3 regions of the Eleftheria terrae genome follow, and region 3 is predicted to be linked to each of the others. Evidence: predicted binding sites of a transcription regulator. Region 3 holds the regulator's gene; each other region holds the start of a gene.
What was found. Region 3 encodes FNR, which switches genes on or off when oxygen is low (the NO sensors DNR and NnrR bind a similar motif). Its sites were predicted from a motif close to TTGATNNNNATCAA; they were not measured.
Positions count from the first base shown of each region.

Region 1: the regulator FNR is predicted to act here: its motif matches at 1,504-1,517, upstream of N7L95_RS02810 (universal stress protein).
Region 2: the regulator FNR is predicted to act here: its motif matches at 1,668-1,681, upstream of N7L95_RS10635 (putative zinc-binding protein).

Region 1 is NZ_CP106951.1:579,381-582,648, reverse strand. It holds gene N7L95_RS02815 (bactofilin family protein) at 214-1,407, shown strand; gene N7L95_RS02810 (universal stress protein) at 1,575-2,396, shown strand; gene N7L95_RS02805 (M12 family metallo-peptidase) at 2,756-3,268, shown strand, end outside.
Region 2 is NZ_CP106951.1:2,426,003-2,429,270, reverse strand. It holds gene N7L95_RS10645 (U32 family peptidase) at 1-614, shown strand, start outside; gene ubiT (ubiquinone anaerobic biosynthesis accessory factor UbiT) at 611-1,075, shown strand; gene N7L95_RS10635 (putative zinc-binding protein) at 1,097-1,495, opposite strand; gene N7L95_RS10630 (adenosylcobalamin-dependent ribonucleoside-diphosphate reductase) at 1,747-3,268, shown strand, end outside.
Region 3 is NZ_CP106951.1:5,409,376-5,412,643, forward strand. It holds gene ccoG (cytochrome c oxidase accessory protein CcoG) at 1-247, shown strand, start outside; gene N7L95_RS24260 (FixH family protein) at 270-569, shown strand; gene N7L95_RS24265 (hypothetical protein) at 593-883, shown strand; gene fnr (fumarate/nitrate reduction transcriptional regulator Fnr) at 1,155-2,021, opposite strand; gene hemN (oxygen-independent coproporphyrinogen III oxidase) at 2,125-3,268, shown strand, end outside.

The DNA.
Region 1 (3,268 bases), 630 kb from region 3:
AGCGCTAAAGCAGTTTAGTGGCAGGACCCACCGCTGGCAAGGCGCCCCTGCAGAGATCGCAGCGTGACGTTCACCCCCAAGCGGGTCTCATCTCCATGCACTGGCGAAAGCAGGGGCTTGCGGCTATACCGGGTGGATGCCGCTGTCCCCGGCTGCACACCGGGGCAGCACACCAGGGTCTGGCAGTCCTGCCAGACCGCGCCGGGAGGAAGCATGTCGCCGAACACGCACGAAGAAGAACACCGTGCCACGCCCGCCGGCCGCCACCGCCCGCCATGGCAGGCAGGCGCTGCGGCAGGCCTGGCATTGGGCATGTGGCTGGCGGGCTTCGGCTGCTGGGCCGCCAGCGACGATGGCCTCGCGCCCGTGCTGGAAGGCAGTCCGCCGAACGATGTGTATGCCGCCGCGGCGCGGGTCCGCCTGTCGCAGGCGGTGGCTGGCGACGCCTTCCTGGCCGGCGCGTCGGTGCGCATCGACGAGCCGGTGAGCGGCGATGCCGCGATCGCCGCGGCGGAACTGCAGGCCGGTGCGGCAGTGGGCCGAGACCTGCGGGTGGCTGCTGGCCGCGCGTACATCGACAGCCGCATCGGCGGCGACGCCCACCTGGTGGCCGGCCAGGTCGCCCTCGGGCCGGGCACCGAGGTCGGCGGGCGCACCTGGCTCACCGCCGGCGAGGTGCTGCTGGGCGGCAAGCTGGGCGGCGACGTGAAGATCTATGCCGGCACGGTCCGCATCGGTGGCGACATCGCCGGCGACGTGCACGTGACCGCGCGCCGGGTGCGGGTGCTGCCCGGTGCCCGCATCGGCGGCAGCCTGAGCTACGCCAGCGCGCGCGAGATCGAAGTCGACCCCGGCGCCCAGGTGCGCGGCCGCACGGTGCGCGAGCCGGGTGGGCTGCCGGGCGGCGACCCGACGGCACCCGGCCTGCCGGGGTTGCTGGCCGCCCTCGCCTGGCTGGGCTGGCTGCTGGGCCTGGTGATCCTGGGCACGGGCTGGGTCTTGTTGTTTCCCCAGGCGGCCCACGCTGCACAGCAGCGCTTGCTCCAGTCGCCGTGGCGCAGCCTGCTGCTTGGGGCGGTGCTGTTCTGCGCGACGCCGGTGCTGGCCGTGCTGTTGATGGCGAGCATCGTCGGCGCCCCTCTGGCGCTGGTCCTGCTGGCGGCCTACCTGCTGGCCTTGCTGGCAGGCTACCTGGTGGTGGCCGGCTTGCTGGGCGACCATATCGCGCAGGCACTGCGCCAGGGCGGCGCGCTGACGCCGCCCTGGCGCATCGCCGGCCTGGCGCTGGCGCTGCTGCTGCTCGCGCTGGTGACATGGCTGCCGGTGCTCGGCGGCTTGACGGCGCTGCTGGCCCTGATGTGGGGACTGGGTGGCCTAGCCGCCCGCTACGCCCCCCGGCCGGCGTGAGGCGCCCGGCCGGCGGCCACCCGGCCGGCGGCTGGCATCGCGGCGATCAGCCGCTCGCCGGGCGTCACGGCCACCGCCGGCTCGGGGCCGGCCGTCTTGACCTTGCTCAAGCCACGGCCGCTGCGCCCGTGCCACCATCGTCAGGTGTTTCGCCCACGCCTTGCGCCATGCCTTACCGCACCTTGCTGGTCCACCTCGACGACACGCCTCGCTGTGGCACGCGCGTGGCGCTCGCCGCGCGGCTGGCGATGCGCCAGCAGAGCCACCTGATCGGGCTGGCACCCACCGGCTGGATCGAGGAATCCAACCAGCCGGGAGGCGCCCTGGGCGCCGTGCAGCAGGCGCAGCGCACGATGCAGACCCTGCAGATGCGGGCGCGTGGTGTCGCGGAGCGCTTCGAGGCGCAGGTCCACCAGAGTGGCCTGCCATCCTTCGAGGCACGTGTGCATGAGGCCGACCCGCTGGCGTCGATGGTGCTTCACGCCCGCAACAGCGACCTCGCCGTGGTGAGCCAGAGCGACGGCACCGCGGCCGACTTTCCTCAGCAACTCCTGATGATGTCGGGGCGACCGGTGCTCATCGTGCCGCGCCACGGCGAATGCGCCGACGCCGGCCAGCAGGTGCTGGTGGCCTGGAACCACAGCCGTGAATCGGCGCGCGCCTTGTCCGATGCGTTACCCCTGCTTGCCCAGGCCCAGCGCGTGGAGCTGGTGTTTCTCGACCAGGCCGGCAGCGACGCGGCGGTGCCCGAGCAGCAGATGGCACAGAGCTGCGAATGGCTGCAGCGGCATGGCGTGCCGGCCGTCAGCCGCCGCATCCTCACCCAGCAAGAGGCCGGCAAGGCGCTGCTCGGCGAGGCCCGGCAGATGGGTGCGGACCTGCTGGTGATGGGCGCCTGGGGTCACAGTCGGCTGCGTGAGTTCATGCTGGGCGGTGCCACCCGCAGCATGTTCGCCCACATGGACCTGCCGGTGCTGATGTCGCACTGAGGGCTGCCGCCGCCAACGGTGAACTGCACAGCGGTGCTCGGCGGTACTCCCGGGTGCCCCGCCGATCATCAAGGACTGCACCGCGGGTGATCACGATCGCCCCAGCACCATCGATCCACCTTCCAGCGGCAAAGCCGCGCCCGAAAGCAAGCCCGGCTCCCCTTTGCCCCCACTTGCAGCGCGCCGTTGCCATGCGCGCGGGAGAAATGCACATTAGTGCCCGGCCATCAACGCCGGTTCGACCAGGCAGGCAAAGAAGTCGCCGCCCGGTCACTGCAGCGCCTCCCGGCCTTCCGTAGCATCGGGGCGCTGCCGCCCCGTTCTTCTTGTTGTTCTCCAAGACGTACACGGGGAGACTCATGTTCAACATCCGATTCATCGCATGGATGCGCGCCGGCTGGCGCGCCCTGGTGGCCCGCCTTCGTGCCACGGCGCCGGCGGCGCGCCAGGCGCAATACATCCGGTCGACCGTCGCCGTGCAGCTGGCGGCCTGCGGGTTGCTCGCGCTCGGCACGCTGGCCGGTGGCCAGGCCCAGGCGCAAGGGCGGCCGGAGCTGTTCACGCTCGAGCCCGGCGGAGGCACCCGCGACCTGCCGCAACACCAGCGCGTCGAGGAGATCCGACGCCGGCCGACCACGGCGGCCATCACGCTGGTGCGCGTCGCGCCGTCCGTGCTCAGTGGCGCCGGCACCCGCATGACCATCGCCCAGGACAAGGCCCTCGACGTCGACAGGACCCATGCCGATGTGCGCACCCCCACCGACTTCACCTGGTTTGGCCGCGCCGTGGGTGTCGAGGGCAACGCCACCCTCGTGGTGCATGACGGCAGCGTCACCGGCACCATTCGCGACGGCCTCGACCTCTATCGGATC
Region 2 (3,268 bases), 2.5 Mb from region 3:
GCGCGCTGGCCGGCCGGCCCTTCGTGCTGGGGCCGCACATCAACATCTACAGCCACCCGGCCTTGCGCGAGTATGCCCAGCTGGGCGCGGTCCGCTGGGTCGCGCCGGTGGAGCTGTCGCTCGAGTCGCTGGCGCTCATCAATCCGCCCGGCGCACTGGCGGTGGAGACTGAGTGCTTCGGCTTCGGCCGCCTGCCGCTGGCCTTCTCGGCGCGCTGCTTCACCGCCCGGCACTACCGGCTGAGCAAGGACGAGTGCGCCTTCCGCTGCATCGAGCATCCCGACGGGCTGCTGCTGTCCAGCACCGAGGGCGAGCCCTTCCTGGCGCTCAACGGCATCCAGAGCCTGTCGGCGGCCCAGCACTGCCTGCTGGGCGACGGCCCGGCCCTGCGCGCGGCCGGCGTGACGCGCCTGCGGCTGTCGCCGTGTGCGCAGGGCTTCGGCCAGGTGCTGGACTGCTTCGACCGGGTGCTCAACCGTGGCGAGCCGCTCGCTCCCGCGCTGGAGACGCTCGACGCGCTGGCCTTGCCCGGCGGCCTGGTGAACGGCTATGCGCACCGGCGGCCCGGCCTCGAGTGGAGCCAGCGCACCGACCACGCGGAGGCTGCGCTGTGAGCGCCGCTTCGCTGCCCTCGGGCGCGGCCGGCCTGCCGGTGCCCCAGGTGGTGCGCCGCCTGGTGAGCCGGCTGCCGGTGCAGCCGCCCTCGCTGGTGCTGGCCGCGGCGCTGGACCGCCTGCTGCGCCCGCGGCTGCCTGCCGACGTGCTGCCGCTGTTGCAGGGGCGGGTGGTGGAGGTGGCGGTGACCGACCTCGGCCTGCGTTGCCGGGTGCTGCTGGCGCCGGGTGGCTTCCGGCCGGCTGCGGCCGGCGGCCCCTTCGTGCTGCGCATTGCCGCCAGCAGCACCAGCTACCTGCGCCTCCTGCGTGGCGAGGACGATGCCGACCGCCTGTTCTTCGAGCGCGCGCTGGTGATGGAGGGCGACACCGAGTACGGCCTGGTGCTGAAGAACACGCTGGACGCCATCGGGCCGCTGCTGGGCCCGCTGCCGCGCTGGTGGAGCGGCGCCGGCGGCTGAGCCGGCGGCCGGTCCTGCCGCTCAGGGGGCCGGCGCCGTCGCCAGGTTGGCCAGCCGGGCTTCCAGCGTGGCGTACAGCGCGTCGGCCTGCGCCGGGTCGAAGTCGGTGTGGTACTGCTTGCGCACGCCCTGGCGCCACAGCTCGACGTGCAGCGTGGGCTGCAGGCCACGCTGTGCCAGGCAACTGCGGGTGCAGGCGAGCACGCAGCCGTCCAGCGCGACGATGGGCCGTCCCTCGGCCGCTGCCTCGCGCGCCTTGCGCACCAGGCTGGGCACATCGCCGCCGATGCCGGCGATGCACGACATCTCGGCCCGGCCCGCGCGGTCGAGCCGCAGGGCCAGCGAGTTGCAAAGCTGGGCCGCGCTGGAGCAGCCCGAGCAGGCATAGACCAGGGGCAGGGCGTGGCGGTCGTCGGACATGTCGGTGCAGCGAGAGGGCAACGGTCGCCGAGCATCGCGCGCCGGAGGCCGCGGCGGGTTGCGCGAACGCAAGGGTGTGGCGGGCAGGCGCACCACCGTCAGGGACATCGGCGACCCTCCTTGCGGCAGGACAGGCACGAAGGTACACCTGTTCAGTGATGGCCGGGGCCGCCTGACCCAGGTCAACGGCCGCGGCGCCCCTGCCGCCTACGCTGCCGCCCCAGCACCACTCAGCCGCTTGCCACCTCATGATGCTCACCGACACCCCATCTTCCTCCACCACCACGCTGGCCCCGCAGCCCATCAGCGAAGAGGTGCTGATCGAGAAGTACGCCAAGGGCGGCGAACGCAGTGCCGACGAGGTGCGTGCCCGGGTCGCGCGCGCGCTGGCCGAAGCCGAGGCGCCCGAGGTGCGCGCCGAGTGGGAGCAGCGCTTCCTGCAGGCCCAGCAGCGTGGCTTCGTGCCGGCCGGTCGCATCAACTCGGCCGCCGGCACCGAGCTGAGCGCCACGCTCATCAACTGCTTCGTGCAGCCGGTGGGCGACTCCATCGCCCAGCACGAAGACGACCATCCCGGCATCTACACCGCGCTGACCGAAGCCGCCGAGACCATGCGCCGTGGCGGCGGCGTGGGCTACGACTTCTCGCGCATCCGCCCGCGCGGCGCCTGGGTCGGCAGCACTCAGTCCAGCGCCTCGGGGCCGGTGAGCTACATGCGGGTGTTCGACCGCTCCTGCGAGACGGTGGAGTCGGCCGGCTCGCGGCGCGGCGCCCAGATGGGCGTGCTGCGCTGCGACCACCCGGACATCGAGGAGTTCATCCATGCCAAGGACAGCGGCGACCTGCGCAACTTCAACATCTCCATCGGCGTCACCGATGCCTTCATGCAGGCTGTGCAGGCCGATGGCGATGTGGAGCTGCTGCACCGGGCCGAGCCCTCGGAGGCGCAGAAGGCCGCCGGTGCCTGGCTGCGCGGCGACGGCCTGTGGGTGTACCGCCGCGTGCGTGCCCGCGCGCTGTGGGACCAGGTCATGCGCTCCACCTACGACCATGCCGAGCCGGGCGTGCTGTTCCTCGACCGCATCAACGCGGACAACAACCTCAGCTACTGCGAGACCATCGCAAGCACCAACCCCTGCGCCGAGCAGCCGCTGCCACCCTATGGTTGCTGCTGCCTTGGCTCCATCGACCTGAGCCGCTTCGTGCAGCAGCCCTTCAGTGCCGAGGCGGCCTTCGACATGGCCGGCTTCGCCGAGGTGGCGCAGGTGGCGGTGCGCATGCTGGACAACGTGCTGGACGTGACGCACTGGCCGCTGCCGCAGCAGCAGGCCGAGGCCCGCAACAAGCGCCGGGTGGGCCTGGGCTTCACCGGCCTGGGCGACGCGCTGGTGATGCTGGGCCTGCGCTACGACAGCGAGCCGGCCCGCGCGATGGCCCGCCGCATCTCCGAGGCGATGCGCGACGCGGCCTACGAGGCTTCGGTGGCGCTGGCCCAGGAACGCGGGGCCTTCCCGCTCTTCAATGCCGACCTCTACCTGAGCCGCGGCACCTTCGCCTCGCGACTGCCGGCGGCGCTGAAGGAGCGCATCCGCAGCCATGGCCTGCGCAACTCGCACCTGCTGTCGATCGCGCCGACCGGCACCATCAGCCTGGCCTTCGCCGACAACGCCAGCAACGGCATCGAGCCCGCCTTCAGCTGGACCTACACGCGCAAGAAGCGCATGGCCGACGGCACCTTCAAGGAATATGCGGTGGAGGACCATGCCTGGCGCC
Region 3 (3,268 bases):
GTTCAGCCAGCGCTACCGCGTCTCGGTCGACGGGCTGCCGGGCCTGCAGGTGGCCTCCGAGCCGGTCGTCGAGATCGGCGCGGCCGAGGCCCGCTGGCTGGCCGTGCGGGTTCAATTGCCGGCCGAGGCGGCGCTGCCGCTGCAGGGCCGCTCGAGCCCGATCCGCTTCGTCATCGAGCGGGCGGCCGAGGCGGCGCAAGCCGCCCGCACGGTCGAGGAAAAGTCAACGTTTCTGGTGCCGCGCTGAGCGTGCGCCGAGGAGGATACGCATGAGTTCGACAACAAGCACTGCCCCGCGGGCCGGCTGGTGGCGCGAGCCGATGATGTGGCTGGTGGTCGGTGGCCCGGCCGCCGTGGTGGTGGCCGGTGTGGCCACCTTCGTCATCGCGGCGCAGCGGCCGGACCCGGTGCTGGCCGAGGACTACTACCGCCGTGGCATCGAGATCAACCAGACGCTGCGGTCCTCGGCCGGCGGCCCGGCCTCGCATGAAGCGGTGCCCGAGGGCCTGCGCCCCGCACTGCAGGCCCGCAACCATGCGGCCACGCCGGTAGCGGCACCGCAACCCTGAGCCAGCCAGCAAGGAGCGGCCCGATGAAACAGCGCTGGATGTGGATCGCCTGGCCCGCCTTCCTGGTCGCCGGCGGCATTGAAATGCTGGTGTTCGCGATGGTCGACCCGCAGGACCTGCACTGGTTCGGCGACGGCCCCATCGAGCTCTCGCGCTCGGCCATCTACACCGTGGCCTTTTTCGTGTTTTGGGGCGCGGCGGCCTTGTCGAGTGCGCTCACCTGCCTGTTGTCGCGCTCACCGTTCGAGGTGAACCGCTGCCCCCTGCCGCTGGACGGCCGTCCGGCCGCCTGCCCACGCCCCCCGGGTCGTTGACCCGCGCCGCACCCCGCGCGGCCCACGCGGGCGCAGCGGCCGCGCTTTGCATGGCGCGAGGCGCGGTGGCCGCGGAAATGGATGGCCGAAGCGAGGGTAGAGAGGCGGGGAGGAGGCCGAGGAAATGGCCGAGGGAGTGGCCAAGGGAGTAGTGGCCAAGGCCGTGGCGGAGGAAATGGCAGAGCAGGGCGCCCGCGTCCTGTCGCCAGCCGGGCGTGCCGGCCCGGCCCGGGAAGCCGCCCGCCGCCTGCGGCGGGTGCTGCAGCCGCCCTCAGCAGGGCCCGCTGTGGCTCAGCAGGGCCCGCAGGCCTTCCAGCTTCAGGATGCGGATGTGGCGCTGCTTGACTTCCAGCACGCCGTCGTCCTGGAACTTCGAGAAGGTGCGGCTGACCGTCTCCAGCTTCAGGCCCAGGTAGCTGCCGATCTCCTCGCGCGTCATGCGCAGCACCAGCTGGGAAGGCGAGAAGCCGCGCGCTTCCAGCCGCTGTGTGAGGTTCAGCAGGAAGGCCGCCAGGCGCTCCTCGGCTCGCATGCTGCCCAGCAGCAGCATCACGCCGTGGTCGCGCACGATCTCCCGGCTCATGATCTTGTGGAAGGAGTGCTGCAGCTCGGTGAACTCGCGCGACAGCGTTTCCAGCTGGGAGTAGGGAATCAGGCAGACCTGCGAGTCCTCCAGCGCAATGGCGTCGCAGGTGTGGCGGTCATGGCTGATGGCTTCCAGGCCAAGCAGCTCGCCCGCCATCTGGAAGCCGGTGACTTGGTCCCGGCCGTCCTCGGACGACACGGTGGTCTTGAAAAAGCCGGTACGCACCGCGAACAGCGACTGGAAGGGGTCGCCTGCACGGAATAGCGCATCACCGCGCTTGACGCTGCGCCGGCTGGCGATCAGCGTGTCAAGCCGGTCCAGTTCCGGGCGGGTGAGGCCGACCGGCAGGCAGAGCTCGCGCAGGTTACAGCTCGAGCAGGCCACCTTCAGTTCGTGCAGCTTGGTCACGCTGCGCGACGGGGGTTGGCCACCGGCGGGCGCTGGCCGGCCGTTGCAGCTGCCGCCGGTGTCGGCGGTGCTGCGGGAAGCGGGGCCGGCGGACCGGGCGTCGGGGGTGGCAGGGGCGCCGGGGGAGACGGATTTGTCGAGCAGCATGATGGTCCTCAAGCAATGTGCCGATTGTTCCTGGGTGGCTGCCACCGCCGCTTGAGCCAGATCAAGGCCCGGGGCAACGGCTTTCGGCACAGTGGCTGGCATGGATACCGCTGCCGCCCCCCTCTCGGCCGAGATGCTGGCTCGTTTTGACGTTGCCGGTCCTCGCTACACCTCTTATCCGACCGCCGACCGCTTCGTCGAAGCCTTCACGCCGCTGCAGTACCGCCAGGCATTGGAGCAGCGCAGCGGCGGCGTGGGTGCCGCTGGCGGAGCGCACGCACCGCTGTCAATTTATGTGCATGTGCCCTTCTGCGAGTCGGTGTGCTACTACTGCGCCTGCAACAAGGTCATCACTCGCCACCACGAGCGCGCGGCCGAATACCTGGACGCCCTCGACCGGGAAATCGCCCTGCACGCCGCCGTGCTCGGCCGTGAGCAGACGGTGTCGCAGTTGCACTTCGGCGGCGGCAGCCCCACCTTCCTCAGCGACGAGGAACTGGAGCGGCTGATGAACAGCCTGCGTTCCGCCTTCCGCTTCGCGCCTGGTGGCGAATACTCGATCGAGGTCGACCCGCGAACCGTCACGCCCGCCCGCCTGGCCCACCTGGCCCGGCTCGGCTTCACCCGGCTGAGCTTTGGCGTGCAGGACTTCGATCCCGACGTGCAAAAGGCCGTGCACCGGGTGCAGCCGCATGACAGCGTGGTGGCCCTGATGGCCGCGGCGCGCGAGATCGGTTTCGAATCGATCAATGTCGACCTGATCTATGGCCTGCCGCGGCAGACCGCTGCGTCCTTCGCCCGCACCCTGCAGCAAGTGGCGCAATTGCGGCCCGACCGCATCGCGCTGTACGCCTACGCCCACTTGCCGCAACGCTTCAAGCCGCAACGCCGCATCGCCAGCGCCGATCTGCCGGCCCCGCCGGAGAAGGTAGGCATGCTGGCGGCCGCGATCTCCACCTTCCTGGCGGCCGGTTACGCCTACATCGGCATGGACCATTTCGCGCTGCACGGCGATGGCCTGGCCGCCGCCAAGCGCCAGGGGCGGCTGCACCGCAACTTCCAGGGCTACAGCACGCAGCCGGACTGCGATCTCATCGGCCTCGGCGTGTCGGCCATCGGCCGGGTCGGCGCCACCTACAGCCAGAACGCCAAGACGCTGGACGAGTACTACGACAGCCTGCGGCAGGGGCAGTTTCCGGTCGTGCGCGGGCTTGCGCTGCAGCGTGACGACCTGGTGCGGCGTG